Linked DNA regions of Halorhodospira halophila. The protein of the gene in region 1 binds, or shares a complex with, the protein of each later gene. Links are inferred from orthologs where the notes say so. Each region holds a gene or a part of one and is shown on either strand. Other genes may lie near its edges.

Region 1 (14,654 bases):
GCCCCTCCAGGTCCACCTCCGGCCAGCGATCGGCGCGCTGGCTTTCGACGTCGTGTCGGGCCAGCTGGTCATCGCGCTCGGCGAGCTGGACCTCCAGGTTGTAGCGCTGGGCCAGGTCCACCCAGTGGTCGGTGTCGGTGGGCTCCACCGGCTTGGGCTCGAACGTCTCGCCCAGGCCGGCCAGCTCGCCGGGCAGTTCGCCGGTCAGCCGGCGCAGTGCCTGCTGGGCGACCTCCACCTGGTTGTCCACGGCCACCTGCTCGGCGCGCACCCGGTCGAAGGCGGCCCGCGCCTCGTCGACGTCGGTCTGGGTGCCGGTGCCCACCTCCAGGGCCCGCTCGGCCCGGCGCAGCTGGCTCTCGACGGCGGCCAGCTCGGCCTCGACCAGGGCCTGCTCGTCCTGGGCCAGGAGGACGTCGAAGTAGGCCTCGGTGACATCCACCACCAGTGCCTGCTCGGCCAGGGAGAGCTCCACGTCGGCCCGGTCCACGGCGGTGCGGGCCCGCTCCAGGTCGATGAAGTTGCCGCGCCGGAAGATCGGCTGGGTCAGAGACAGCGAGGCGTCCCAGCCGGAGGTGTCCAGATCTTCCGGCACGTCCTCGATGTCCTGGGTCTCGTCCTCGTAGCCCGCCGAGGCGGTGATCTGTGGCAGGAACTGCGAGCGGGCCTGGGCGATCTCCTCGTCGGCGGCGCGGCGCCGGTTGAGGGCGGCGGCCAGGCTGCGGTCCGCCTCCAGGGCCAGCCGGTACACCTGCAGCAGGTCCTGTTGCGGGTCTCGCTCCTTGACCTCTGCCGGCGCCAGGGCGTCCTCGTCGTCCTCCACCGGGACCGGGGCGTCGACCACCGCCTCCGCGGCGTCGTGCTCGTTGTTGCCGTTGTCACCGGCGGCGATGGCCCCGGGCAGCGCCAGTAGGGCGGCCAGGGTCCAGCCGGTGAACCGGGGGGCGAGCCTGAACTGCGCTCTCGTGTTGCCTCGCTTCATGGGCGTTGGTCCTTTTCGCAGGGGCTTGGGGGCCGTCAGGCCCCCGGGGCCGCCCCTCATCCGAAGTAGTCCTCGGCGATCTTGCTCAGCCGGCCCCAGCCCCGCCGCGCGAGGTAGCCCTCGAGCAGGGAGTAGGCCGCCGGTATTACAGCCAGGGTGAGCAGCATGGCCGTGATCATACCGCCGATGATCGCCGCTGCCATCGGTGCATTGGTCTCGGCTCCGGCACCCAGGCCGGCCGCCGCCGGGATCAGCGCCAGGATCAGCGTCAGCGAGGTCATCAGGACCGGGCGCAGACGGATGGGGCACGCCTCGGCCAGGGCCTCGTTGATCGAGAGATCCCGCTTCTCGCGGTACTGGTTGGTTAGATCCACCAGTAGGATGCCGTTCTTGGTGACCAGGCCCATGAGCAACACCATGCCGATCATCGAGTAGATGTTCAGCGTGAAGCCGCCCACCCAGAGACCGAGCAGTCCGCCGATCAGCGCCAGCGGCTGTGCCGCCATGATCAGCAGTGGCTGGACGAAGGAGTTGAACTGGCTGGCCAGCACGATATAGACGAGCGTCGCCGCCAGGAAGAGCACGAAGAGCATGGCGGCGACGGCCCGTTCCATCTCCTCGGCCTGGCCGACCAGCTCCACGTCGAAGTTCAGCGGCAGGACGTCGTCGGCCACGGCGTTGAGCTCCTCGACGGCCTCGGCCAGTGGTAGTTCCGGGTCGGCGTAGAACTCCGCCGAGTAAGAGAGGTTGTGGCGGGTGATCGCCGCCGGCCCCAAGGTCTCCTCCATGGTGGTCACCGCCTCCAGCGGCACCATATCGCCGTGCTCAGAGAGGAGCTGGATCCGCTGCAGGTCGTCGATGTCGCGGATCATGTCCTCCTGGGCCTTGAGGCGGATGTCGTAGCGCCGCCCGTCCTGGCCCCCGGGGCCGTCGTCGAAGCGGGCCACATCGAAGCCGCCGGCAAGCACGTTGATGGTCTGGGCGATGTCGTGGGCGTTCAGGCCCAGACTCCGGGCTTGCTCCCGATCCACCTCGACCTCCACCTGGGGCAGCTCCAGATCCAGGTCCAGGTCGATGCTGCCCATGCCGTCGACCTCCTCCAGGCGCTCCTGGATCGCCCGCGCGTGATCGCCGAGTTCCTCGACGTTGGGTCCGGTGACCACGAACTGCAGGGGCTCGCCGCGCTGGCCGGGGACGAAGGGCACGTCGGAGGCGAAGGCGCGTACCCCGGGCAGTTCGGCGAGCTCGGGGCGGATCCGCTGCACCACCTCCTGCTGCGAAGCGTCCCGCTCGTCGCGGTCGACCATGCGGACGAAGGCGATGCCGCGGTTGACCTGCCCGCGGTCGCCGATGCCGATGGCCGAGAAGTAGCGATCCACCTCCGGCTGCGCCTCAAGGATAGCCTCGACCTCGCGCATCTGCCGGTCGGTGTACTCGATCCCGGAGCCGAGCGGCGTCTGGAAATTGACCATGAACTCCCCGGTGTCCTCGTCCGGGGCGAACTCGCCGCCCAGGCGCGGGGCGATGACGGTAGCCACCGCGACGGCAAAGACCAGCGCCAGGCCCAGGGTTGTCCAGCGGAAGCGCAGGATGTAGCCCAGAGACCACCGGTAGACCCGCTCGATGGCCTTGAAGCCCTGTTCCAGTGCCCGGTAGAAGGCTCCCTCCTGCTCGGGCACGTGGAGGAAGCGGGAGGCGAGCATCGGGATCAGGGTCAGGGCAACAATGCTCGAAGCGAGCACGCCGAAGGCGACCACCACCGCGAACGATTCGAAGAACCGACCGATGATCGCCTCCATGAAGATCACCGAACCGAAGATCGAGATCAGCGTCAGGGTGGAGGCGATGACCGCGAAGAAAACCTCGTTGGAGCCGGAAATCGCCGACGCCATGGGGCCTTCCCGGTACTGCTGGCGGTGGCGGTAGATGTTCTCCAGCACCACGATGGCGTCGTCCACCACCACGCCGATGAGCAGCAGCATGCCGAGCATGGTGATCGAGTTCAGCGTGTAGCCGAAGAAGTGGATCACCGCGATGGCCGCCATCAGCGAGACGGGGATCGCCAGCGAGACGATGGCCGTCGAGCGCAGGTTGCGCAGGAACAGCCACATCACCAGGGCAGCGAAGAGGATGCCCAGGGCAATGGTCAGGTAGAGCGAGTCGATCTGCTCGAGGATGAACTGCGACTCGTCGGTGGAGATGTGCAGCTCCAGCCCCGGCGGCAGCTGGGGACGGATCTGATCGTCCAGGCGTTCCTTGACCTCGTCGATGATGGCGACGGTGTTAGCCCCGGAGATCTTGACCACGCCCAGGCCGATGGTCGGCTCGCCGTTGAACCGGGCCAGCTGGCGCATGTCCGCCAGGCCGTCCTCGACCCGGCCGATGTCGCTAAAGCGCACGCGTTCGTCGCCGTCCCCGGCGACGATCATCTGCTCGAGTCCTTCGGCGTCGTGGTACTCGACGTCGAGCTTGAGCATCTCTTCGGTCTCGCCACCGACCAGGAAGCCGCCCGGCATCTGGGCGTGCTCCTCCTCAAGGGCCTGCATGACCGACTGAGCGTCGACGTTGTGGGCGGCCATGCGGTCCGGGTCGACCTCCAGGCGCATGGTCCGCTCGCGCGCGCCGCCGATCTGCACCTCGCCGACGCCGGTGATGCCCTCCAGCTGCGGGCGGACCTCGTTGCGGGCGTAGCGGTCGAGATCCTGCGCCGTGCGATCTCCCTGCAGGGAGAGCCACATGATCGGCTGGGCGTCCATCTCGACCTTGTCGACGACCGGTGCCTCCGCCTCCTCGGGCAGGTCCTGGACGATCTCGGAGACCTTCGCGTTGACCTCGTTGAAGGCCACGTCCACGTCCACTTCCAGATCGAACTGGATGGTGACCACCGAGGTCCCGGGCAGGGAGACCGACTGGATGTCGTCGATGCCCGGGACGGTGTTGACGGCCCGTTCGACCTCGTCGGTGACCGCCGAATCCATCAGCTCCGGGTCGGCGCCGTCCTGGTGGACGGTGACGCTGACCATGGGGAAGTCGATATTGGGGATGCGGTCGGTGCCGATATCCTGATAGGCGATCGCGCCGATGAGCACGATCAGCGCGCTGATCATCACCGCCAGAACGTGGCGGCGTATGGAGAGCTCGGAGAGCGTCATGGTGCGTTACTCCGTGTCCGCGTCGTCGCCTTCGTGGGGAGCGGCGTCCACGGCGGCGCCGTCGGTGAGAAAGCCCGCGCCGTCGAGGACGACGCGCTCACCCGGCTCCAGCCCGTCGCGGATTTCGGCGCGGTCCCCGAAGCGGGTGCCGACCTCCACGGCGCGCTCCTCGACGGCGCCGCCGTCCTCGCCGAGGACGTAGATCACCTCGCCGGCGGGGCGGCGCACGACGCTCTGGTTGGGCAGGACGAGGCCGTCGCGGACATCGAGCACCACCTCCGCCTCGGCGCTGGCCCCGGGGCGCCAGCCGCCGGGGTTGTCCACCTCGGCGATCAGCTGCAGCGAGCGGGTGGCATCGCGGATGCCGGGTCGCAGGTCCGAGATGGTGGTCTCCAGCTCTGGCTGCAGGCCGGAGCGGCTGCGCAGGATCAGCTCTGTCCCGCTGTCGAGCCGCGGGGCCAGGCTCTCGGAGACCGGCAGGCGGACCTTGAGCCGATCCAGATTGATGAGCTGGAAGACCGAGTCGCCGGCGGTGACGTAGTCGCCCTCGCTGATGTGGCGTTCATCAACGGCACCGCCGACCACGGCGCGGATCCGGGTCCGCTCCAGGTCCCGCTCGGCGCGCCGCAACTGCGCCAGGGCGGAGGCGAGCTCCTCCTCGCGAGCCTCGAGTTCGGCCTCGGCGTTGTCGAGCTCGTCCTCGGAGATGTGATCGTCCTCGTAGAGTTCCCGGTTGCGGGCCACGTTGCGCTCCTGCACGCCGACCATCGCCGTCAGCCGGGCCACATCGGCGGCCGCGGCATCCCGGTCGTCGACGTAGTCCTCGCGGTCGATCTCGGCGAGCAGGTCGCCGCGCTCGACGCGGGCGCCCTCGTCGACATGGATGGCATCGATGACGCCACCGACCTCGGCGGCGAGCAGCGGGCGCGACTTGGCCTCGACGCTGCCGACGGTGTTGCGGACCTCGCGGACCTGTTCCTCGGTGGCCTCGATCCAGGTCACCGAAAGCGCCTCCTCGCCGCCGTTCCCGTCGTTGTCGCCGGCATCGTCGCCACAGCCGGCAGCGAGCAGGGCCAGGGCGATGATGGCGACCACCGTCCGCAGCCGGCGTGGCCGGGCCGGCGCCTCGGGGGACGAATCGAGCATGTGCCAGTCAGTCACTTAGGCCTCCTTTTGGATCCCGTCGAGCAGGATGTCGACGACGTGATCCGCGTACTGATCAGGGTCGTCGGCGAAGTCCACGCCGGGAAGCTGGCGCAGGACCTCTCGGTGAGCGGTGTAGAAGGTGTTGGCGGCGAGCATCAGTGACGCCATCAGCGCCGGGTTCGTGTCCCGGCGCCAGGAGCCGGTGTGCTGGCCGCGCGAGAAGATCTCTGTCATGCGCTGGAAGTCGGCACCGAAGACCTCGTCGACCAGGGTCCGGGCGCGACACGGATTGGCGTCAAAGGCCTCGGCGAGCACCAGCCGGGTGGCATCGGGGTCGTCCAGGGCGGGGTGCAGGTCGGCGCGGACGAAGGCCCGCAGCTGCTGTGCCGGGTCACGGGTCTCTTCCTCGGCGAAGGCGTGGATCAGCGCCCGGGCCGATTCGCAGCAGCGGCGCAGCGTCTCCACGTAGAGCTCCTCTTTGGAGGCGAAGTGGTGGAAGACATTGGCCTTGCTGACTTCGGCGGCCTCGGCGATGTCGCGGATCGACACCGAGCTGTAGCCCTCGCGGGCGAACAGTTGCTTGGCAGCGGCGACGATCCGTTCGGCAGCTTCGGTGCGACCGGTGTTGTCGGGCATGGGCTCCGCGTCCTACGTCGGGTTCCGGGGTGCGGTCATCTCGCCAACCGACCGAACGGTCAGAGACTCTACAAGGACTATGCTACGCACTCAAGGCGGTCGATGCACGGGTCGCGATTGATTGATGTCAAATGGGCGCCCGGGGGGCGGAGGTCGCCCCCCGGGCGGGGCGGGGCAGCTGATCCGGGCCGCGCCGGGGCGGTGTCGCCGCGGGGTCAGCGCCCCCGCTTGTCCTGCTCGATGAGCGCAAACGCGGAGTGGTTGTGGATGGACTCGTAGTTCTCGGAGGTCACGGAGTACGCGGCGATGCGCTCATCGTCGTTGAGGCGGCCGGCGATGTCCCGGACCACGTCCTCGACGAACTTCGGGTTGTCGTAGGCGCGCTCCGTCACGTGTTTTTCGTCCGGGCGCTTGAGGAGCCCGTAAAGCTCACAGGAGCCTTCCTGCTCGACGAGGTCGATGAGTTCCTCAAGCCAGACAAAACCGTCCATGAGGGCCGTCACGATGACCAGCGAGCGCTGGTTGTGGGCGCCACGGTCGGCGATCTCCTTGGAGCAAGGGCAGAGTGTGGTGATCGGCACGGCAACGCGCACCCAGGTTTCGTGCCGGTCGCCGTGAATCTCGCCGACGAAGGTCACCTCGTAGTCCATGAGGCTCTCGACCCCGGTGATCGGCGCCTGCTTGTTCACGAAGTAGGGAAACGCCATCTCGATGTGCCCGGAATGGGCCTCGAGCCGGTCGGTCATCTCGGCGAGCATCTCGTGGAAGGACTCGACGGTCACCTCGCGGTCGTGGCCCTCGAGGATCGAGACGAACCGCGACATGTGCGTGCCCTTGAAGTGTTGCGGCAGGTTCACGTACATGCTGAAGGTGGCCACGGTGTGCTGGTCCCGCCCCGTGCGGTCGCGGACCCGCACCGGATGGCGGATGTCCTTGATGCCGACCTTGTTGATCTCGATCTGCCGGGTGTCGGCTCGTCCCTGGACGTCTTCCATGGTCTTGTTCCTGGTGTCTGAGCCCGTCGTGTGCGGCGGGTGACAAGTGGGGTTCAGCATGATTCTGCGGCCTCGGTCTCGGCTTCCAGCGGTAGGTTTGAATTTGGAACGAGTTTAAATATTTGTAAAGGGGCGATCCCGACGGTCTCGGCAGGGTTTTTGTCCGGGAAGGCGGGCTTTCAGGCCTGGCGCTGGATGCAGTAGGCGGCCAGTCCGCGCAGTACATCGGCGCCGGGGCCCAGCCCGTCGAGGGCATCGATGGCGTCGCCAGCCAGCCGCTCGGCCAGTTCGCGCGACTGGCGCAGCCCGAGGATTGACGGGTAGGTGGGCTTATCCCGGGCTGCGTCGGCGCCCTGCTCCTTGCCCAGGGCCTTGGCGTCGCCTTCGACGTCGAGCACGTCGTCGTGGATCTGGAAGGCGAGACCGACGCACTTGGCGTAGCGGTCGAGGGCGTTGAGGGTGGCGGCGCAGGTCGGGCCACTGGCCAGGGCGCCGAGCTGGACACTGGCGCGGATCAGGGCCCCGGTCTTGTGGATGTGCATGTCCTCGAGCTCGGCGGCGTCGAGCCGGCGCCCGACGGAGGCGAGGTCGATGGCCTGGCCGCCGACCATGCCGCGCGAGCCGGCCGCCCGGGCCAGTGCCTGCACCATCCCGGCGCGGGCGGCCGGGGCCGGGGCGTCCTCCCGCTCGCCGTCGGCGAGCAGCTCGAAGGCCCGGGCCTGCAGGGCGTCGCCGACCAGGATGGCCGTCGGTTCGTCGTAGGCGCGGTGGCAGGTGGGCTGCCCGCGGCGCATGTCGTCATCGTCCATGGCGGGCAGATCGTCGTGGACGAGCGAATAGGCGTGGATCATCTCGACGGCGCAGGCCGGGGCGTCCAGCCCACTGCCGGTGTAGTCCAGGGCCCGGCCGGTGGCGTAGACCAGGGTCGGGCGCATGCGCTTGCCGCCGCCGAGCACGGCGTAGCGCATGGCCTCGTGGAGGCCCGTCGGGTGGGCTTCAGCGGCGGGCAGGGCCGCCTCCAGGGCCCGCTCCGCGCGTTCGCGCAGTGGCGGCAGTGCCGCCTCCAGGGCTTCAAGAATCGTCGGGTCGAAACGGGCCGACATCACCGTCCTCGCTGTTCTCGAGTAGGATGGCCACTTTCTGCTCGGCGGCGCCCAGCGCCTTCTGGCAGTGGCGGGTCAGGTGGATGCCCCGCTCGAAGTCGCGCAGCGCCTCCTCGAGGCTCTGCTCGCCACGCTCCATGCGTTCGATCAGTGCCTCGAGCTCGGCCACCGAGCGCTCGAAGTCGGGGAGGTCGCCCTGGGGGGCGGATTCCTGCGAATCGCTCTCACTCATGACGGGGAAAAGTAACGGAGCCGCAAGGGGTGGTCAAATGAGCGTCGAGCCGGCAGGGTGCCCGCTCGCGCCCGTGCCCCGGAGGGGGGACGGGATATCCGGTGCACGGCTCCCTTGTAAGTTGCCGCCGGGAGCCGGAAACTGCTCGCCCTGAGCGCGAACCCTCAATGGCCCGATCCGCGACCACGTGATCCGATGACGACCAAGACCCAGCAGACCTACGACGCCACCGACATCGAAGTCCTCACCGGCCTGGAGCCGGTGCGCCGGCGCCCCGGCATGTACACCGAGACCAACCGCCCCGACCACCTGGCACAGGAGGTCATCGACAACAGCGTCGACGAGGCGGTGGCCGGCCACGCCCGGCGTATCGAGGTGACTCTGCACGCCGATGGTTCGCTGGAGGTCAGCGACGACGGCCGCGGGATGCCGGTGGATACCCACCCCACCGAAGGGGTCCCGGCCGTGGAGGTGATCCTCGGCCGGCTCCACGCTGGCGGCAAGTTCTCCAGTAAGAGCTACCGCTACTCCGGCGGCCTGCACGGGGTTGGCGTCTCGGTGGTCAATGCCCTGTCGACGCGGCTGCAGGTGCACATCCGCCGTGACGGCGCCGAGCACACCATCGCTTTCTCCGCAGGGGAGCGCATCGAGCCGTTGGAGCAGGTGGGCAAGACGCGGGAGACCGGGACCACGCTGCGCTTCTGGCCGGATACCAGCTACTTCGATAGCCCGCGCTTCTCCCGGGCGCGGCTCGAGCACCTGCTGCGTGCCAAGGCGGTGCTCTGCCCGGGGCTGACGGTCGTCCTCCGCGACGCCACCGGCGGCGAGGGGCAGGAGCCGGAGGTGCTGAGCTGGTATTACGAGGACGGTCTGCGCGACTACCTGGCCGGCGCCGTGGCCGAGTACGAGCACCTGCCGGATCCGCCGTTCACCGCCCGGCTCGGCTCCGAGCACGAGGAGATGGAGTGCGCCCTGGTCTGGCTCCCCGAGGGCAGCGGCCCGGCCGAGAGCTACGTCAACCTGATCCCCACCGCCCAGGGCGGCACCCACGTCAACGGCCTGCGTACCGGGCTGACCGAGGCCCTGCGGGAGTTCTGCGAGCTGCGCAACCTGCTGCCGCGCGGCGTGCGGATTGCCCCGGAGGACGTCTGGGAGCACATCAGCTACGTCCTGTCGGTGAAGATGCACGAGCCGCAGTTCGCCGGGCAGACCAAGGAGCGGCTCTCCTCGCGCAACTGCGCCGCCTTCGTCTCCGGAGCCATCAAGGACGCCTTCAGCCTGTGGCTCAACGAGCATACCCAGAGCGCCGAGCAGATCGTCGATCTGGTGGTGCGCGCCGCGCAGCGCCGTCAGCGCGCTGCCAAGAAGGTGACCCGCAAGCGCGTCGGCAGCGGGCCGGCGCTGCCGGGCAAGCTGGCCGACTGCACCGGGCAGGATCCGGCGCGCAGTGAACTCTTCCTGGTCGAGGGCGATTCCGCCGGCGGTTCCGCCAAGCAGGCGCGCGAGCGGGAGTTCCAGGCGGTCATGCCCCTGCGTGGCAAGATCCTCAACACCTGGGAGGTGGCGCCGGACGAGGTCATGGCCTCGCAGGAGGTCCACGACATCGCCGTGGCGCTGGGGGTCGATCCGGGCAGCGACGACCTCTCCGGGCTGCGCTACCACAAGGTCTGCGTCCTCGCCGACGCCGACCCCGATGGGGCGCATATCGCCACGCTGCTCTGCGCGCTGTTCCAGCGCCACTTCCCGGCCCTGGTCGCCGGCGGACACGTCTACGTGGCCATGCCGCCGCTCTACCGCATCGATGTCGGCAAGCAGACCTTCTACGCCCTGGATCGCGACGAGCGCCAGGGCATCCTCGACCGCATCGAGGCGGAGCGCATCAAGGGCAAGGTGCAGGAGACCCGCTTCAAGGGCCTGGGCGAGATGAATCCGGTCCAGCTGCGCGAGACCACCATGGCCCCGGATACCCGCCGCCTGGTGCAGCTCACCGTCGACGACCCGGAGGAGACCGAGCGCCTGCTGGGCATGCTGCTCGGTCGCGGCGCCGCCGCCCAGCGCCGGGAGTGGCTGGAGAGCAAGGGCAACTTGGCGGAGATTGTCATTTAGGGACCAGTAGCCACTGCCCCTGATCCGTTCAACCTGACCGCTGCCCCCTGAGCCCTGAACCCCTAAACCTGAATCCTGAAAAACTATGTCCGATCCCGCTGCCTCCGATTTCGAGACCCAGCCGCTCCGCGAGTTCACGGAGCGGGCCTACCTCGATTACTCGATGTACGTCATCCTCGATCGTGCCCTGCCCCACGTCTCCGACGGCCTCAAGCCGGTGCAGCGGCGGATCGTCTACGCCATGTCCGAGCTCGGCCTTTCGGCGGCGGCAAAGTACAAGAAGTCGGCGCGCACCGTCGGCGATGTGCTGGGCAAGTACCACCCCCACGGAGACGCGGCCTGCTATGAGGCCATGGTCCACATGGCCCAGCCGTTCACTTACCGCTACCCGCTGATCGACGGGCAGGGCAACTGGGGCTCGCCGGACGACCCGAAATCCTTCGCGGCCATGCGTTACACCGAAGCGCGCCTGACGCCCTACGCCCGGGTGCTGCTCAGCGAGCTGGGGCAGGGCACGGTGGAGTGGATCCCCAATTTCGATGGCGCCCTTCAGGAGCCGGAGCGCCTGCCGGCGCGACTGCCCAACGTGCTGCTCAACGGCGGTTCGGGGATCGCCGTGGGGATGGCCACGGACATCCCCCCGCACAACCTGCGCGAGGTGGTTGCCGCCTGCGTCCATCTGCTCGACCATCCCGAGGCCACCACCGCTGAACTCTGCGAGCACGTTCCGGCGCCGGATTTCCCCACTGCCTCGGACGTGATCACCCCGCGCGAGGAGCTGCGCGGCATCTACGAGCGCGGTCACGGCACCGTGCGCGCCCGGGCCCGCTGGGAGTACGAGCGGGAGCAGGCGCAGATCGTCATCCACGCGCTTCCCTACCAGGTGGCCGGCGCCAAGGTCATGGAGCAGATCGCGGCCCAGATCCAGTCGCGCAAGCTACCGATGGTCGAGGATCTGCGCGATGAGTCGGACCACGATGCGCCGGTGCGCATCGTGGTCCAGCTGCGCTCACGGCGCCAGGATCCGGAGCGGGTGATGGATCACCTGTTCGCCACCACCGATCTCGAGCGCGGCTACCGGGTTCACCTCAATGTCATCGGCCTCGATGGCCGGCCGCGGGTCTTCTCCCTGCGCGACCTGCTCGCGGAGTGGCTGAGCTTCCGCACCGAGACGGTCCGCCGCCGCCTGGCCTGGCGCCTGGATAAGGTGGAGGACCGGCTGCATATCCTCGAGGGCCTGCTCACCGCCTATCTGAACATCGATGAGGTCATCGCCATCATCCGCGAGGAGGACGAGCCCAAGCCGGTGCTCATGGAGCGCTTCGGGCTTAGTGATGCCCAGGCCGAGGCGATTCTCGAGCTGCGCCTGCGCCACTTGGCGCGGCTCGAGGAGATGAAGATCCTTGGTGAGCAGGGGGATCTGGAGCGCGAGCGCGACGAGCTGCGCGCCACCCTCGGCGATGAGGCCCGGCTGCGCGAGCAGGTCAAGAGCGAGCTGCTCAGCGACACCGAGGCCCACGGCGACGAGCGGCGCTCGCCACTGGTTTACCGCGGCCCGGCGCGGGCCATGGACGAGACCGAGCTGATGCCCAGCGAGCCGGTGACCGTGGTCCTCTCGGAGAAGGGCTGGGTGCGCGCGGCCAAGGGGCATGAGGTTGATCCGAGCGGGCTGTCCTACAAAGCCGGTGACGGTTACCTGGATCACGCCCCGGGGCGCTCCAACCAGCCGGCGGTCTTCCTCGACTCCACCGGCCGGGCCTACGCGGTGCCGGCTCACACGCTCCCGTCGGCGCGCAGCCAAGGTGAACCGCTGACCAAGCGGCTCACGCCGCCGGAGAAGGCGCGCTTCCAGTCGGTGCTCGCCGGCGACCCGGAGTCGCGCTGGCTGCTCGCCTCCGACGCCGGCTACGGCTTCCGTGTCCCCCTGCGGGAGCTCTTCTCGCGCAACCGCGCGGGCAAGGCCGTGCTGACCCTGCCGGAGGGGGCGGCGGTGCTGCCGCCGGTGGCGTTGCCCGCCGAGGCCGATGGGGCCGAGGTGGCGGTGGCCAGCTCCGACGGTCGGCTGCTGGTTTTCCCCCTCGAGGAGCTCCCGGAGATGGCGCGGGGCAAGGGCAACAAGCTCATCGGCATCCCGGCCCAGCGCCTGCGCAGCCGTGAGGAGGTGGTGGTGGCGGTCGCCGTGCTGCCCGCCGGCGCTGCGCTGCGGGTGGAGGCCGGCAAGACCGGCAAGCGGCTCAGTCGCGACGACCTGGAGGCCTTCCGCGCCGCCCGGGGCCGGCGTGGCGTTCAGCTGCCGCGGGGGCTGCGCCAGGTCCGCGGCCTGCGTGTCGACGTCTGAGCGTGGTGAAGGGGTCTTGAAACCTTTGCCGCCGAACCCAATCCAAGCGTCAGGAAGTGGATCCCGCAGTCTGACGAAAGAGGAGCGTTCTCAACGATGCTGACCCGGATCGCGTTATTGCTGGCGACCAACATCGCCGTCGTGTTGGTGCTGTCGATCATCCTGAACCTGCTCGGCGTGGAGCAGTTCCTCCGCGAGCACGGCATCGATGCGGAGCTGGTCACGCTGCTGATCTTTGCCGCGGGTATCGGCTTCGCCGGCTCGTTCATCTCGCTAGCGATGTCCAAGTACATGGCGATGAAGATGATGGGTGCACAGCCCATCGAGAGTCCGCGCGGCGAGCAGGAGCAGTGGCTGGTGGAGACGGTGCGCCGTTTCGCCCAGCGTGAGGGCATCGGCATGCCCGATGTGGCGATCTACGACGCCCCGGAGATCAACGCCTTCGCCACCGGCGCCCGGCGCAACAGCGCCCTGGTGGCGGTCAGCTCGGGGCTTCTGCAGAACATGACCCGCGACGAGGCCGAGGCCGTCATCGCCCACGAGGTGGCGCACGTCTCCAACGGGGATATGGTCACCCTGACCCTGATCCAGGGTGTGGTGAATACCTTCGTGATCTTCCTCTCCCACGTTGCCGGGCGCTTCGTCGACCGGGTGGTGTTCAAGAATGAGGGCGGTCACGGCCCCGGCTTTTGGATCACCATGATCTTCGCCCAGATGGTCCTCGGCGTGTTGGCCTCGATGATTACCATGTACTTCTCGCGCAAGCGCGAATTCCGGGCCGACGCCGGGTCCGCCAAGCTGGCCGGGCGCGACAAGATGATCGCCGCGCTGGAGAAGCTCAAGCGCTCGGTGGAGCCGCAGAACATGCCGGACGAGATGGAGGCCTTCGGCATCAATGGCCGGATGGGCGGCTCTTCGATCAAGCGGCTGTTCATGTCGCACCCGCCGCTGGATGAGCGCATCGAGGCGCTCAAGGCGCGTCCGGTGTAATCACCGTCTTGGCCGCCGCGCCGGGCTCCTCGCGGGCCAGGCGCGGGACCAGGTAGCCGGGCAGTCTCCGGGCGAGTTCCGCCCAGAGCCGCTGCCCGGTTTTTTCGTCGACGTCGAAGTGGGCGGCGCCGGCCACCGGGTCGAGCAGGTGCAGGTAATAGGGCAGGACGTCAGCGGCGAACAGCCGCTCGGAGAGCGCTGCCAGAGTGGCGCTGTCGTCGTTGACCCCTCGCAGGAGGACCGTCTGATTGAGCACTGTCGAGCAGACATTGCCCAGACGGGCCAACGCCGAGCCCACCTCCGCGTCGACCTCCCTGGGGTGGTTGGCGTGAACGACGACCAGGGTCTGCAGGCGGGTCTGTCCCAGATGGCGGGCCAGGGCGGCCGTCACCCGGGACGGGATCACCACCGGCAGCCGTGTGTGGATACGCACCCGGCGTACCGCCTCGATTTCACCGAGGCGCCGGAGGCAGGCGCCCAGGGCCTGATCATCGAGCAGCAGCGGATCGCCGCCGCTGAGGATCACCTCTTCCGGCGCTCCCGCCTGCTCCAGCCGGTCGAGGGCGGTGCGCCAGCCGGGTTCGCGGTTGTAGGGGAAGCAGCGCCGGAAGCAGTAGCGGCAGTGGATGGCACAGCCCCCGGTGGCGATGAGCAGGCTGCGGCCCTGGTACTTCTGCAGGACGCCGCTGCCGGGGTGCCCGTCCTGTTCGGCCAGGGGATCCGCGGTGTAGCCGGGGTGCGTCTCGAGTTCCGCATCGATGGGGAGCACCTGACGCAGCAGTGGGTCGTGGGGATCCCCGGGCCGGATGCGTGCCAGATAGGGAACTGGGACCCGCAGCGGGAATGACCGCGCCGCCCGCTCCGCCGGGGCGAGCAGGGCCTCGGGCAGGTCCAGGCGGTGGAGCAGCTCGGCGGGTTGGCGGATCGCGCCGACCAGCTCCTGGCGCCAGCGCTCGTTGGCGCGGCGTTGCCTG
Region 2 (14,656 bases), on another replicon or contig:
GACCGCTGCGCTCCCGGGGGCGCCCCCCGGGAGCCGGCGTGTGTCAGCCCTGCAACTTTCCCGCTGATTTCTGCGACGGCTCCGCGCTATGCTGTCCCCACACCCCCTGAGGATTGGGGAAAGTCAAGCAAGCGGGAGTCAAGCATGTCGATCTGCGATGGGTTCGTCGGCGCGGTCGGGAATACGCCGCTGATTCGCCTGCCGAGGCTGAGCGAGGAGACCGGCTGCGAGATCCTCGGCAAGGCTGAATTCATGAATCCGGGCGGGTCCGTCAAGGATCGGGCGGCGCTGGCGATCATCCAGGCCGCCGAGCGCAGCGGCGAGTTGCGCCCCGGCGGGACCGTAGTGGAGGGCACCGCCGGGAATACCGGGATCGGGCTTGCCCATATCTGTAACGCACGCGGCTATCGCTGCGTCATTGTCATCCCCGAGACGCAGAGCCAGGAGAAGATCGACCTGCTGCGCACCCTCGGTGCCGAGGTGCATACCGTACCCGCCGCCCCCTACCGTGATCCGGGCAACTACCAGAAGGTTGCCGGCCGCATGGCTGCAGAGATGGACAACGCGGTCTGGGCGAACCAGTTTGACAACACCGCCAACCGCCAGGGCCATTACCGCACCACCGGGCCGGAAATTTGGGCGCAGGCCGGTGGCCGGGTGGACGCCTTCGTGGCGGCTACCGGAACCGGCGGGACCCTGGCCGGGGTCTCTCGGGCGCTCAAGGAACGCGCGCCGGATACGCGCATCTACTTGGCCGACCCGGCGGGCAGCGCCCTCTATAGTTTCGTGCGCGAGGGTGAGCCATCCCCGTCGGCAGGCAATTCCATCACCGAGGGGATTGGCAGTAGCCGTGTAACAGCTAATCTTCAGGATACGGACATCGATGACGCGTTCTGCATACCGGATACCGAATCGGTGCCGATGGTCTACCGGCTCCTGAGGGAAGAGGGGCTGTTCCTGGGCAGCTCGTCGGGGGTCAATGTCTGCGGGGCGATCCGCGCCGCCGAGGAGCTCGGTCCCGGGCACACGGTGGTGACGATCCTCTGTGATGGAGGGGGCCGCTATTACTCGAGACTCTTCAACGAGGCCTGGCTGGCGGAGCGGGGACTCGCCTGAACCCCTCCGCTGCCGTGGTTCGGTCGCCGCCCGGTCTCGTCCGGGGGCATGGCCAGTCGACCCCGCCGGCGGTTTGCGCCGGGCGCCGCCTTTCTTCCGGAACATTCGTGCGCATTTTTGCGTCCAATCAAACGGAGCCGCCTTCGTTCTTTCGCGACTTCACCTCAAGACTCCGTGAGGGGGGTGCTGCATATGGATACCGCCGAAGACCTGATTGCCCGCTACGCTCGCAGCTACGAACGCCGCCAGGAGCAGCAGCTGACCCTGGCCGAGTATCTGGAACTCTGCCGGGACGACCCGATGGCCTACGCCTCCCCGGCCGAGCGGCTGGTAGCGGCGATCGGTGAGCCGCAGGTCTACGACACCTCGAAGGATGAGCGACTGGGGCGCATCTTCCTCAACCGCACCCTGAAGATCTATCCGGCCTTCGAGGACTTCTACGGCATGGAGGAGACCATCGAGCGGCTGGTCGGTTTCCTCAACTACGCGGCCCAGGGGCTGGAGGAGCGCAAGCAGATCCTCTATCTCCTCGGTCCGGTCGGCGGTGGCAAGTCCTCGCTGGCCGAGCGGCTCAAGCAGCTGATGGAGCGCTACCCGGTCTACGTCCTCAAGGCCAGCGAGGAGATCAGCCCGATTTTTGAGAGCCCGCTGGGGCTCTTCGATCCGGACCAGCACGGCCCGGAGCTGGAGGAGCGCTTCGGCATCCCGCGGCGCAAGCTCAGCGGGCTGCTCTCGCCCTGGGCGGTCAAGCGCCTCGACGAGTTCGGCGGCGATCTCAACCGCTTCCGGGTGGTTCGCGTCTATCCGTCCAAGCTGCGGCAGATCGCGGTGGCCAAGACAGAGCCCGGCGACGAGAACAACCAGGACATCTCCTCGCTGGTGGGCAAGGTGGACATCCGCAAGCTGGAGCTCTACAGCCAGAACGATACGGATGCCTACAGCTACTCCGGCGGCCTCAACCGCGCCAACCAGGGCATCCTTGAGTTCGTGGAGATGTTCAAGGCGCCGATCAAGATGCTCCATCCGCTGCTCACGGCCACCCAGGAGGGCAACTACGTCGGCTCCGAGAACATCGGTGCAATCCCGTTCCACGGCCTGGTCATGGCGCACTCCAACGAGTCGGAGTGGCAGAGCTTCCGCAACAACAAGAACAACGAAGCGTTCCTCGACCGGATCTCGGTAATCAAGGTGCCGTACTGCCTGCGCGTCTCCGAGGAGCGGCAGATCTACGACAAGCTGATCCGGGAGAGCGAGCTCGCCGACGCGCCCTGCGCGCCGTGGACCCTGGAGATCATGGCGCGGTTCTCGGTGCTCACCCGGCTCAAGGAGCACGAGAACTCCAGCCTCTACTCGAAGATGCGGATCTACGACGGCGAGAGCCTCAAGGAGACGGATCCCAAGGCGAAGTCGATGCAGGAGTACCGGGACCAGGCCGGGGTCAACGAAGGGATGGACGGGATCTCGACGCGCTTCGCCTTCAAGGTCCTCTCGCAGACCTTCAACTACGAGACCGAGGAAGTGGCCGCTGACCCGGTCCACCTGCTGTACCTGCTCGAGCAGAACATCAAGCGCGAGCAGTTCCCGGAGGAGACCGAGCGCAAGTACCTGGAGATCATCAAGGCCGAGTTGGCCCCGCGGTATGCGGAGTTCATCGGCAACGAGATCCAGAAGGCGTATTTGGAGTCCTACGATGATTTCGGTCAGAACCTCTTCGAGCGCTACGTGGGGTATGCCGATGCCTGGATCGAGGACCAGGACTTCAAAGATCCCGACACCGGGCAGCTGATGGACCGCCAGGCGCTGAACCAGGAGCTGACTAAGATCGAGAAGCCGGCGGGCATCGCCAATCCGAAGGACTTCCGCAATGAGGTGGTCAAGTTCGCGCTGCGTGCCAAGGCGCAGCAGGGCGGGCAGATGCCGAGCTGGACCTCCTACGAGAAGATCCGCGAGGTCATCGAGAAGCGGATGTTCAGTCAGGTGGAGGATCTGCTGCCGGTGATCAGCTTTACCACCAAGGGCGACTCGGAGACGGAGCGCAAGCACAGCGAGTTCGTCCGGCGGATGGTCGAGCGGGGCTACACCGAGCGCCAGGTGAGACGCCTGGTGGAGTGGTACATGCGCGTCAAGCAGGCCGGCTGATCCGGCAAGAAGGGGGGTGCGTCCTTGGTCAATATCATCGACCGGCGCCGCAATCCGAAGGGCAAGAGCCTGGCCAACCGCCAGCGTTTCCTCAGACGGGCCAAGCGCCAGGTGCTGGATGCCGTCAACGAGGCTTCCGGCCGGCGCAAGGTGACCGACGTGGCCGGTGGGGAGCAGATCACCATCCCCGCCGACGGCCTCCACGAGCCGAGCTTTCGCAAGGCCGCCGACCGCGGGGTGCGCGAGCACGTGGTTCCCGGCAACAAGGAGTACGTGGTCGGCGATACCATTCCGCGCCCCGAAGGGCAGGGCAGTGGTGGCGGGCGCGAGGGTAGCCCCGACGGCGAGGGGGAAGACGAGTTCACCTTTGCTGTCAGCCGCGACGAGTTCCTCGACCTCTTCTTCGAGGGCCTGGAGTTGCCGGATCTGGTCAAGCGCCAGGTCAAGAAGACCGAGCAGTACACCCAGCAGCGCGCGGGCTATTCGGTCAGCGGCTCCCCCTCGAACCTCAACGTCGAGCGGACCATGCGCAACTCCCTGTCACGGCGCATTGCCCTGCGCCGCCCCAAGGGGGAGGATCTGCAGGCCCTGGACGAGGAGATTGATCGTCTGGAGCGCTCCGGTGCCGAGCCGGAGCGGCTGCGCGAACTCATTGAGCTCCGCCGAAGCAAACAGGAGCGGTCCCGGGCGATCCCCTACATCGATCCGGTCGACATCCGCTATAACCGCTTTGACCACGTTCCGCAGCCGATCTCCCAGGCGGTGATGTTCTGCCTGATGGACGTCTCCGGCTCAATGACCGAGGACATGAAGGATCTTGCCAAGCGGTTCTTCATGCTCCTCTACCTCTTCCTCGAGCGCCGTTACCGCCATGTGGATATCGTCTTCATCCGCCATACCCACATCGCGCAGGAGGTCGACGAGGACACCTTCTTCTACTCCCGCGAGACTGGGGGGACGTTGGTCTCGCCGGCGCTGACGATGATGCGTGACATCATCGAGGACCGTTATCCCGTCAACGACTGGAACATCTACGGGGCGCAGGCCTCGGACGGGGATAACACCCCCGCGGACAACCCGGCCACCACCCGGCTGATGGCCGACGGGATCCTTCCCCTGTGCCAGTACTTCGCCTACATCGAGGTGGGTGGCGGGCAGGCCTTCCATGTCCCGTCGGACCTGTGGCGGGCCTACGACCGGCTGGCCCGCGGGGAGTCGCCCCTGGCCATGCGCCGGGTGCAGACCCGCGGAGACATCTTCCCGGTGTTCCGGGACCTCTTCACGCCGGCTGAACTGAAGGCTTGAACCCTGAGCGCTGAACCTTGACCCCCTGAACCCTCAGAGACTGGAGAGGATCCCGATGGCATCGAATGCGGCGGTTCAGCAAAAACCCCTGTTCACCGGCCTCGACTGGGATTACCGCGATGTGATGCGCGTCTACGACGCCATCGAGCGGATTGCCCGCGAGGAGCTCAAGCTCGACATCTATCCCAACCAGATCGAGGTCATCAGCTCCGAGCAGATGCTCGACGCCTACGCCTCGATGGGGATGCCGCTGTTTTATCGGCATTGGTCCTTCGGCAAGCACTTCGCCCGGGACGAAATGCTCTATCGCAAGGGCTACACCGGGCTCGCCTACGAGATCGTTATCAACTCGAAGCCGTGTATCTCCTACATCATGGAGGAGAACACGCTCACCATGCAGACGCTGGTGGTGGCCCACGCCGCCTTCGGCCACAACCACTTTTTCAAGAACAACCGCCTCTTTCGGGAGTGGACCGACGCCGAGGGCATTCTCGACTACCTGGATTTCGCCAAGGGCTACATCGCCGAGTGCGAGGAGCGCTACGGGGTGCAGGCGGTCGAGCGGGTGCTCGACGCCGCCCACGCCCTGATGAGCCAGGGGGTGCACCGCTACCCCAAGCCGCAGACGCGTAGCCTGCGCGAGGAGCGCGACCGCGAGATCGAGCGGATTCGCTACGAGGAGCAGACCTACAACGATCTCTGGCGCACCGTGCCCACGGATCCGGACGGCGAGCTGCCCGGCGGCGCGGACCCGGTGGAGCTGCGTATGCAGCGGCTGGGGCTGCCGGAGGAGAACCTCCTGTACTTCCTCGAAAAGCGCGCGCCGCGCCTGGAGCACTGGCAGAGGGAGGTGCTGCGCATCGTGCGCAATGTGGCGCAGTACTTCTATCCGCAGAAGCAGACCAAGGTGATGAACGAGGGCTGCGCCACGGCAGTGCACTACTACATCATGAACCGGCTCCACGAGAACGGGCAGTTGACCGACGGCGCCTTTCTGGAGTTCCTGCACAGCCACACCAGCGTGGTCTTCCAGCCGGAGTTCGACGATCCGCGCTACTCGGGCATCAATCCCTACGCTCTCGGGTTCGCCATTCTGGAGGATCTCCGGCGCATGGCCACCGATCCCACCGACGAGGACCGGCGCTGGTTCCCGGAGGTGGCCGGCAGCGGGGACTGGCTCGGTGTCTGGCACCACGCCTGGCAGGAGTACCGCGACGAGAGCTTCATCCTGCAGTTCCTCAGCCCCCGGGTCATCCGCGATTTCCGTCTCTTCCGGGTCCACGACGACGCCGACGAGCCCGAGTTGGTGGTCGACGCGATCCACGACGATGCCGGCTACCGGGCGGTGCGGCGCTCACTGGCGCAGCGCCACGACGTGGCCCGGCTGGAACCGGATATCCAGGTGGTGGACGTGGATCTGGCCGGGGACCGGACCCTGGTGCTCGAGCACCGGGTCAGCGACGGGGTCATCCTGGACAAGGGCGAGGCCACGGCGGTGCTGCGGCACCTGGCCAACCTCTGGGGCTACGATGTGAAGCTCTACGAGGTGGACCCGGAGACGGAACGGGTGATCAACGAGTTTCCCCAGATGTCCCCCGCGGATCCGGTGGCCTGAAGGGCGGCGGACGCCGATTGGGGCGGCTGCGGCGGGGTGGTATGCTCAGGGCAAAGCTTTTGACAGTGCAGGAGTAACGCATGCGGCGAACCCTACTCAGTGGATTCACGGCGGCGGCGCTGGTTCTCGGAGCCGGGGCCGCGCACGCCACCGGCGGGATCATGGGCATCTCCGGCGGTGCGAATCTCTGGTTCCACGACCCGGAAGGGGAGATTCTTGGCGAAGACGTCGAGGGGGATGACATCGACCTCGACAGCGATCGGGACTGGAACCTCTGGTTCGAGTGGGATCACATCCTCCCCGGTGTGCCCAGCGTCCGCTTGGAGCGGACCCATCTCGAGCAGGACGGGACCGGGAGCACCGTGGTCAACCTCGACCACACGGACCTGACCCTGTTCTGGTCGCCGCTGCCGCTGCCGATGGTGGACATCGATGTGGGTGTCACCGCGCGCCACTTCGATGGTGAGGTGCGTGCCGCGAATGCGGGGGTGGACACCTCGCTCTCCGGCACCCTGCCGATGTTCTTCGGCCGGGTGGGTGTGGATATCCCCGGCTCGCGGATCGGTTTCGAGGGCTCTTTGCAGACGCTGCCGGTGGGGGATCATTCGATCACGGACTTCCGCGCCCACTTGGTCTACCGGCGCTGGTACACGGGGGCGATGCTTGGCTATCGGGAGTTCTCGGTGGACATGGACGACTTCAGTGACGTGACCCTGGACGTGGACTTCAGCGGACCGTACGCCGGCGCCTTCCTGCGTTTCTAGGCCGGATGCCGACGCAATAAAAGACCCGGGGCAGCGCGGGGCCGCCCCGGGTCTTCTGACACGGCCGCAGCCGGATCAGGCCGCCGAGCGGGCCCGCCCCAGTCGCGCCTCCAGATCGTCGGCACCGCCGACCAGACGCCCGTCGATCAACACCTGCGGCACTGTGCCCGAGCCGGTGGCTGCCCGTACCGAGCGGGTGGTGATGCCCTCGCCGAGGCAGATCTCCTCATAGTCGTAGCCGTGCTCCTCAAGCAGCGCCTTGGCGCGGGAACAGTGCGGACACCCCGGTTTGCTGAACAGGGTCACAAAAGACGGGTGTGGTGCATCCGGGTTGATGTGGCGCAGCATGGTGTCGGCGTCGGAGACTTCGAACGGGTCGCCGGGCTTCTCCGGCTCGACGAACATCTTCTCGATGACGCCGTCGCGGACCAGCATCGCGTAGCGCCAGGAGCGCTTGCCGAAGCCCAGGTCGTTCTTGTCCACCAGCATGCCCATGCCTTCGGTGAACTCCCCGTTGCCGTCGGGGATGAAGGTGACGTTCTCGGCGTGCTGATCCCGCCGCCACTCCTCCATCACGAACGCGTCGTTGACCGAAAGGCAGACGATGTCATCTACGCCGTTGTCCCAGAGCACCGGCGCCAGCTCGTTGTAGCGCGGCAGGTGGGTGGAGGAGCAGGTCGGAGTGAAAGCCCCCGGCAGGGCGAACACCACCACCGTTTTGCCCTTGAACAGCTCGTCGGTCTTGACGTCCTGCCACTCGCCGTTTACGCGGGTCCGGAAGGTGACACGCGGGACAGGCTGTCCTTCCATCGGGTGCGACATCGTTGCCTCCTTGGTTCTGGAATAAGAACAGATCAAAACTATCCATATTCTGTCGGCAGCGGTCCGGGCGTTGCAATAAGAAAAACTGATACAAGATGCCTCAAGTCCTGATACGCGCCGTATGGGGGGGGGGCTGCACGGTTTGCGACGGTGTCCGCCGGAGAGGGATTCGGTGCCGCTATCCCGGAACCATCCACCCCGGGATGCTGTCAGCCGGGGTAAGGCCGTTGCGACGGTTTCAACGCACCGAACCCGTTTGATGAGGAGTTGTATATGTTCCGCAAGACTGCCGCTTCCGCGATTGTGCTGATGCTCGCCACCTCGGGGGCCTACGCCCAGATGGCTCCGGAGGGCGGCCAGGGCATGCAGCCGCAGATGTCCGAGGGCCAGCAGCGCATGCAGGAGATCCAGCAGCAGCTGGGTCAGATGCAGCAGGACACCCTCGAGTCCAACCCGGAGCTGGAAGAGCGCGCCGAGGAGCTGGACGACCGGCTGCTGGATCAGATGGAGGACATGGGCTACGACAACGTCCGCCAGGACATCGAGCGCTTGGAGGAGACCATGGAGGCCATGCACTCCGGCGAGATGTCCCGGGAAGAGGTCCAGCAGCGCATGCAGGAGGATCAGGAGATCCACATGGAGCTGCAGCAGGCCCAGCAGGAGGCCATGCAGGATGAGGACTTCGTCCAGCCGTGGCAGGAGGATCGCCAGCAGCTGGAGCAGGACCTGATCGACACCATGTATGACGAGAACCCCGAGGCCGAGGCCCTGATGCAGGAGATGGAGGAGCTGCAGGCCGAGATGCAGCAGGGCATGGGGGGCCAGCAGCAACGGATGCCCCAAGGGGAGATGCCCCAGTAAAACGGTATCTCGGGGAAACAGGTGCGCCGTCGTCGTCGAGTGCTACCATGGACGAGCGCGGGGGCGACCGGGCCGCTTCCGTGGTGGGAATAGCTAAGGGAGTTCACCAATGATTCGCACGACGACAGCGGCGCTCCTGGCGCTGCTCATTGCCGCAGCCCCGCTGCAGGCCCCGCTGGCTCAGGGGGGCGAGCAACAGGCCCCCGGGGCCCAAGACGCGGAATTGATGGAGGCGCAGCAGCGGCTCCAGGAGCTGCAGCGGCAGCTGGGGCAGATCCAGCAGGAGACCTTCGAGGCCAGCGACCACCTTCAGGAGAAGCAGCGTCGCCTGGAGGAGCGCGCCACGGCCAAAATGGAGGATCTTGGCTACGATCCCGAGCGCCACTACGCGCGCATGCAGGAGATCTACGAGCGCTTCGAGGCCGGGGACGTCTCCCAAGAGGAGCAGCAGGAGCTGGCCGAGGAGTTCCACGAAGCGCAGATGCAGCTCCAGCAGGAGCAGCAGGAAGCCATGCGCGACGACGATTTCCGCGAAAGCATGGAGCGCGACATGCGCGAGTTCCAAGAGGATCTGCTCGCGGCCATGGAGGAAGACTACCCCGAGACGGCCGAACTCATGTCAGAACTCGAGGAGCTCCAGCGGCGCGTTCAGGAAGGCATGCAGCAGCAGGTCCCGGAAGGCCTGGAGTAAGGGGAGCAACGCTCCCGGGATGAGTGGGCGGGGTGACCAGCGTGGTCATCCCGCCTTTTTTCAGCAGCCAAGGCGGTGCCGAGGCCGCCCCGGAGGGAATGATGGGCTTGCTGATGGATGGGCAATGGACGCAGGAGTCGTACAAGCGGGACGAGACCGGCCGCTTTCAGCGCGACGTGAGTCGGTTTCGGGACTGGATCGAGCCAGGCGGGCGTTTCGCGCCGGAGGCGGGCCGCTACCATCTGTATGTCTCCCTGGCTTGCCCCTGGGCGCATCGGGTGCTCGTCGCCCGTCGGCTGAAGGGTCTCGAGCCGGTGATCTCGGTCTCGGTGGTGCACCCGCTGATGCTGGAGAATGGCTGGGAGCTGAGCGACGACTTCCCTGGTGCCACCGGCGACCCGATCCACCGGGCGGACTACCTCCATCAGGTCTACACCGCCGCCGAGCCTCGCGCCAATGGCCGGGTGACCGTGCCGGCACTGTGGGACTGCCGGGAGGGCACGCTGGTCAACAACGAGTCCCGGGACCTGCTTCGCATGTTCGATCACCGCTTCGAGGCGCTGGCCGGTAACGACGTGGATCTGGCCCCGGCGGATCGCATCGAGGCCGTGGATGCGGCCATCGACGCCATCTACCAGCCCATCAACAATGGCGTCTACCGCTGCGGCTTCGCCGGTAGCCAGCAGGCCTACGAAGAGGCCGCCGATGCCCTTTACGCGGCCCTGGACCACTGGGAGGAGGTGCTGGGCCGGCAGCGCTATCTTTGCGGGGACCGGCTCACGGAGGCGGACATCTGTCTGTACACGACGCTGATCCGTTTCGACGCCGTCTATGCCGTGCACTTCAAGTGCTCGCAGCGCCAGATCCGTGAATACCCGAACCTGATGGGCTACCTGCGTGAGCTCTACCAGATGCCGGCGTTCGGCGAGACCACGGATTTCGACCACATCCGCCACCATTACTACCGGAGCCACGCCTTTCTCAATCCCACCGGCCTGGTGGCGCGCATGCCGCGGTTGGATCTGGACGCCCCCCACGGCCGAGAGGCGGTGTAGCCGAGCCGTAGTCCGGCCGGAGGACGCAAAAAAGCCCCGGGTGCTCGCGCACCGCGGGGCTTGCTGCGTTTCCGTCCCCGACGGCCATCGGCCGACGGCCATCGGCCGACGGGGATCGGCGTCCGGGGGGCGCGCCTTACAACCGCTCGATGGCCAGGGCCACCCCCTGGCCGCCGCCGATACACATGGTGACCACGCCCTTGTCCACACCGTCGCGCTGCATGGCGTGGATCAGTCGGGTGGTGAGCACCGCGCCGGTGGCGCCGATCGGGTGGCCGTGTGCCACCGCGCCGCCCTCGACGTTAACCCGCTCCGGATCGAGACCCAGGTCCCGGGTGACGGCGATGGCGATGGCCGCGAAGGCCTCGTTGATCTCCCAGCGCCCCACCTCATCGGTGGACCAGCCGGCGCGCTGCAGGCACTGCCTGACCGCCGGTACCGGGCCGATCCCGAACATCCCCGGCTCGACCCCGCCGACGCCGTAGGCCACCAGCCGCGCTGCCGGCGTGAGTCCGTGCTGACGGGCGGCTTCCTCCTCGGCGACCACCATGGCCGCGGCCCCGGTGTTGACGCCAGGGGCGTTGCCGGCGGTGATGGTGCCCTCCTTGCGGAAGGCCGGGCGCAGCTTCTGCAGGCCCTCGAGGGTGGTGTCACCGCGGTTGTGCTCATCGGTCTCGAAGCGCGTGGGCCCCTTGCGGCCGGGCACGTCCACCGGGGTGATCTCCGCCTCGAAGTGGCCGGCGGACTGGGCGGTGCTGAAGCGTTGCTGCGAACGCAGGGCCCATTCGTCCTGTTCCTGCCGGGTGATCTGATACTGCTCGGCCAGATCCTCGGTATGCCAGCCCGAGTGCTGGTCGGAGAAGGCGTCGTTCAGGCCGTCGCTGAGCACGGCGTCGAGGATCTGCTGGTGGCCGAGGCGGTAGCCGTAGCGGCCCTGCATCAGCAGGTAGGGGGCGCGGTCCATGTTCTCCATGCCGCCAGCGACAGCGGTTTCGGCGAAGCCGAGTGCCACCTCCTGGAAGGCGTTGGCGATGGCCTGGGCGCCGGAGCCGCAGACGCGGTTGACCGTCAGCGCCGGCGTCTCGGCGGGGACACCGCCATTGATCGAGGCCTGGCGGGCCGGGTTCATCTTGCAGCCGGCCTGGATCACGTTGCCCATGACCACGGTATCCACGGCCGCCGGGTCGAGGCCGGAGCGTTCCAGTGTCCCGCGGATGGCAGTGGCACCGAGATCCGGTGCGGGGACGGTCTTGAGGGCCCCGCCGAACGTCCCGATGGGTGTGCGAGTGGGCGAGCAGATGACGACTCGACGCTGGGACATGATGCCTCCTTTCTCGATCGCGTTGGTCCTAAAGGAATAGGTTGGGGTCAACGGTGTTGCCGTTGAGGATGACGCTCAGGTGCAGATGAGGCCCGGTCACCCGTCCGGTCTCCCCGACGGTTCCGATTGCCTCGCCACGCTCTACCCACTGGCCCTTTTCGACGTCCATCTCGTCCAGGTGGCAGTACATGGTGACCAGGCCGGCGCCGTGGTCGATGAACACGGTCTTGCCGTTGAAGTAGTAGTCTCCGGTCTGCACCACGCGGCCGGACTCGGCCGCCTCGATGGGCGTACCGGTGGGGGCGGCCATGTCGAGGCCATTGTGCGGATTGCGGGGTTGGCCGTTGAGAAAACGCCGCAGCCCGAACGTGGCCGAAACCCGGTGCTCTGCGACCGGGGTGTGCAGGTGCAGCCGCGGCTGGGTGTCGACCTCGCGGCTGCGAAAGGCGGCGCGGATCTCGCGCTGTTCGGCCCAGATGCGCTCCAGCGTCTCCTCGGGGGGTGTGACCATGTCTTCGTCGTCGATGGTCAGGTGCTGCTCCTCGTAGTCGATGGGCTCGACTTCGAAGGTGTGCGGGGTCCCATCCACCTTGAGGGTGTGGGTTCCGGGGTCGGCGTCCAGGCCGATCCCCACCACCGCCTGCCAGCCTTCCGGCGTGGAGCGCACCATCACCGGCTCGTCGTCATAGCGTACATCGCCCGGCCGCCTATCGGTCTCCAGATTAACCCGTGCCACGCCGCCGGGGACGGGCCAGTCGGGCAATGGGGCGGCATGCAGCGCAGAGGCCAGCAGCAGCCCGACCGCGGCGGCGAGTGCCGTGACTGCTTTTCCGACGCGGGGGAGCAAGGATTCAGTCGGCATCGGGCAACGGGTCCTCCGTGGTGCGTCTGGCTTCGACCCGACAGTCTAGCGCCCCGTGCGCCAGGCGGGCACGGATGCGCTCGCCCACCTCCACGGCTTCGGCCTGGCGCAGGATGGCGCCGTCCTGCACCCGCTGCACCACCGCGTAGCCGCGCTCCAGCGTGGCAAGAGGGCTGACCGCGTGCAGGGCACGGGAGGCGGTGCCGAGGCGCTGCTGCGAGGCCTCCAGCCGGCCACGCACGGACTGACGCAGCCGCTGCGCCAGCTCTTCGATCCGCCGGCGCTCGTGGGCCGTGCGCCGGCGTGGATCCTGGACCTGAAGCCGCTGCCTGGCGGTTTCAAGCCGTGCACCCCGCATCTCGAGGGCCTGTCGGCCCAGGCGGTGTAGCCGACTCTCCAGCTCGTCGAGGCGTTGCGCCCGGTCGCGCAGCCGCCGTCCCGGGTGCTGTGCTGCCAGCCGGCGCTGGAGCGCCGCCAGCTGTTCGGCGTCGCGGCCGAGGCGCCTTCGCGCGGCGGTCTCCAGGCGGTGGCCGATGCGCTCGAGTCGCTCCTGCCAGGCGTGCCGGTCCGGTGACAGGGTCTCGGCGGCGGCCGAGGGGGTCGGCGCGCGCAGGTCCGCCGCCAGGTCGGCGATGGTGACATCCACCTCGTGGCCCACCGCACTGACGACCGGGATCGGACAGGCGCGGATCGCCCGGGCCACCGACTCTTCATTGAAGGGCCAGAGATCTTCCAGCGAGCCGCCGCCCCGGGTCAGCAGCAGGGTATCGACCTCGCACCGGCGGCCGGCGAGTTCCAGGGCCCGGACGATGGCCGGTGCGGCGGCATCGCCCTGGACCGGTACCGGGTAGACCAGCACCGGCAGCGCCGGGAAGCGCCGTTGCAGCACCTGCAGCACATCGCGGATGGCGGCGCCGGTCGGCGAGGTGATGACCCCGAGCCGGCGCGGCAGGCAGGGCAGGGGGCGCTTGCTTGCCGCGTCGAACAATCCCTCGGCGCCCAGGCGCTGCTTGAGCGCTTCGAAGGCGCGCTGCAGGGCCCCCTCGCCGGCCGGCTCGAGGTGCTCGATGACCAGCTGAAACTCGCCGCGGGCGGGATAGAGGCTGGCCTTGGCGCGGACGCGGATCTGGTCGCCGTCGGCGGGCCGGTGCCGAAGCGCCGAGGCGCGGCCGCGGAACAGCGCACAGCGGACCTGGGCACTGGCATCCTTAAGCGTGAAATACAGGTGCCCGGATGAGGGCCGGGCCAGGTTCGAGATTTCGCCCTCGACCCAGATGGACGGCAGGACCGTCTCGAGCATGCCCCGCACCTCCTGGTTGAGCTGCGAGGGGCTGTAGACGGCGATATCGTCGCTGCGGCGCTCCATACTCGGCGGCGGCTCGCTCCAGTTGGCTGATTACAACCTACACGCCGCTATCGCCCATGGGAAGTTTGTTGAGTGGGGGTGCTGCTGCACCGTAAAATACACTGCTCTTTTCCATCTTCAGACAGCGTCTCCGCCCGAGGTCCCGACACCATGCGAATCGCCCAGGAAGCCCTGACTTTCGATGACGTTCTTCTCCTTCCCGCTGAATCGCACGTGCTCCCTCGGGATGTGGATCTGAGCACTCCGCTGACGCGCCGAATTCAGGTTAACGTCCCGCTGGTGTCCGCAGCCATGGATACCGTCACCGAGGCGCGACTGGCCATTGCCCTGGCCGAGCAAGGTGGGCTGGGCATCATCCACAAGAACATGACCGTCGAGCAACAGGCCGCCGAGGTGCGCCGGGTCAAGAAGTTCGAGAGCGGGATCATCAAGGAGCCGATCACCGTCTCGCCCTTCATGACCATTGGCGAGGTGCTCAAGCTCACGCGCCAGCACGGCATTTCGGGGGTCCCGGTGGTCGACGGCGAGGAGCTCGTCGGCATCGTGACCGGGCGTGACCTGCGCTTCGAGAGCCGGGTCAGCGAGCCGGTCTCCGTGGCCATGACGCCGAAGGAGCGGTTGGTCACGGTGCGCGAGGGGGCTGAGCGCGACGAGGTGCTGAGCAAGCTGCATCAGCACCGCATCGAGAAGATCCTGGTGGTCGATGACGCCTTCCGCCTGCGCGGCATGATCACCGTCA

The links.
Region 2: the proteins of CCR79_RS10600 (region 1) and xseA are in contact, whole or in part, in a cryo-EM structure (PDB 8TXR), measured with the Escherichia coli proteins. The link is inferred for Halorhodospira halophila from one-to-one orthologs.

The regions. Positions count from the first base shown.
Region 1 is NZ_NHSN01000025.1:269,242-283,895, reverse strand. What follows is about bases 6,615-9,539. They hold CCR79_RS10600 (exodeoxyribonuclease VII small subunit), read right to left. Parts: upstream 8,247-9,539; coding sequence 7,983-8,246; downstream 6,615-7,982. Other genes in these bases: parE (DNA topoisomerase IV subunit B), read left to right, coding at 8,442-9,539; CCR79_RS10605 (polyprenyl synthetase family protein), read right to left, coding at 7,091-8,014; folE2 (GTP cyclohydrolase FolE2), read right to left, coding at 6,615-6,911. In the rest of the region: CCR79_RS10630 (TolC family outer membrane protein), read right to left, coding at 1-982; CCR79_RS10625 (efflux RND transporter permease subunit), read right to left, coding at 1,039-4,134; CCR79_RS10620 (efflux RND transporter periplasmic adaptor subunit), read right to left, coding at 4,141-5,295; CCR79_RS10615 (TetR/AcrR family transcriptional regulator), read right to left, coding at 5,296-5,916; more of folE2, read right to left, coding at 6,132-6,614; more of parE, read left to right, coding at 9,540-10,352; parC (DNA topoisomerase IV subunit A), read left to right, coding at 10,438-12,690; protease HtpX, read left to right, coding at 12,790-13,680; EF-P beta-lysylation protein EpmB, read right to left, coding at 13,661-14,654. UniProt on the Escherichia coli protein: Bidirectionally degrades single-stranded DNA into large acid-insoluble oligonucleotides, which are then degraded further into small acid-soluble oligonucleotides.
Region 2 is NZ_NHSN01000023.1:4,648-19,303, reverse strand. The notes cover bases 11,730-14,656. They hold xseA (exodeoxyribonuclease VII large subunit), read right to left. Parts: upstream 13,918-14,656; coding sequence 12,541-13,917; downstream 11,730-12,540. Other genes in these bases: guaB (IMP dehydrogenase), read left to right, coding at 14,068-14,656; CCR79_RS09080 (peptidoglycan DD-metalloendopeptidase family protein), read right to left, coding at 11,730-12,551. Also shown: protein translocase subunit SecF, read left to right, coding at 1-2; CCR79_RS09130 (cysteine synthase A), read left to right, coding at 145-1,116; CCR79_RS09125 (PrkA family serine protein kinase), read left to right, coding at 1,309-3,255; CCR79_RS09120 (YeaH/YhbH family protein), read left to right, coding at 3,280-4,560; CCR79_RS09115 (SpoVR family protein), read left to right, coding at 4,616-6,175; CCR79_RS09110 (TIGR04219 family outer membrane beta-barrel protein), read left to right, coding at 6,256-6,939; CCR79_RS09105 (glutathione peroxidase), read right to left, coding at 7,015-7,761; CCR79_RS09100 (hypothetical protein), read left to right, coding at 8,035-8,622; CCR79_RS09095 (hypothetical protein), read left to right, coding at 8,732-9,313; CCR79_RS09090 (glutathione S-transferase family protein), read left to right, coding at 9,415-10,368; CCR79_RS09085 (thiolase family protein), read right to left, coding at 10,505-11,689; more of CCR79_RS09080, read right to left, coding at 11,718-11,729. UniProt on the Escherichia coli protein: Bidirectionally degrades single-stranded DNA into large acid-insoluble oligonucleotides, which are then degraded further into small acid-soluble oligonucleotides.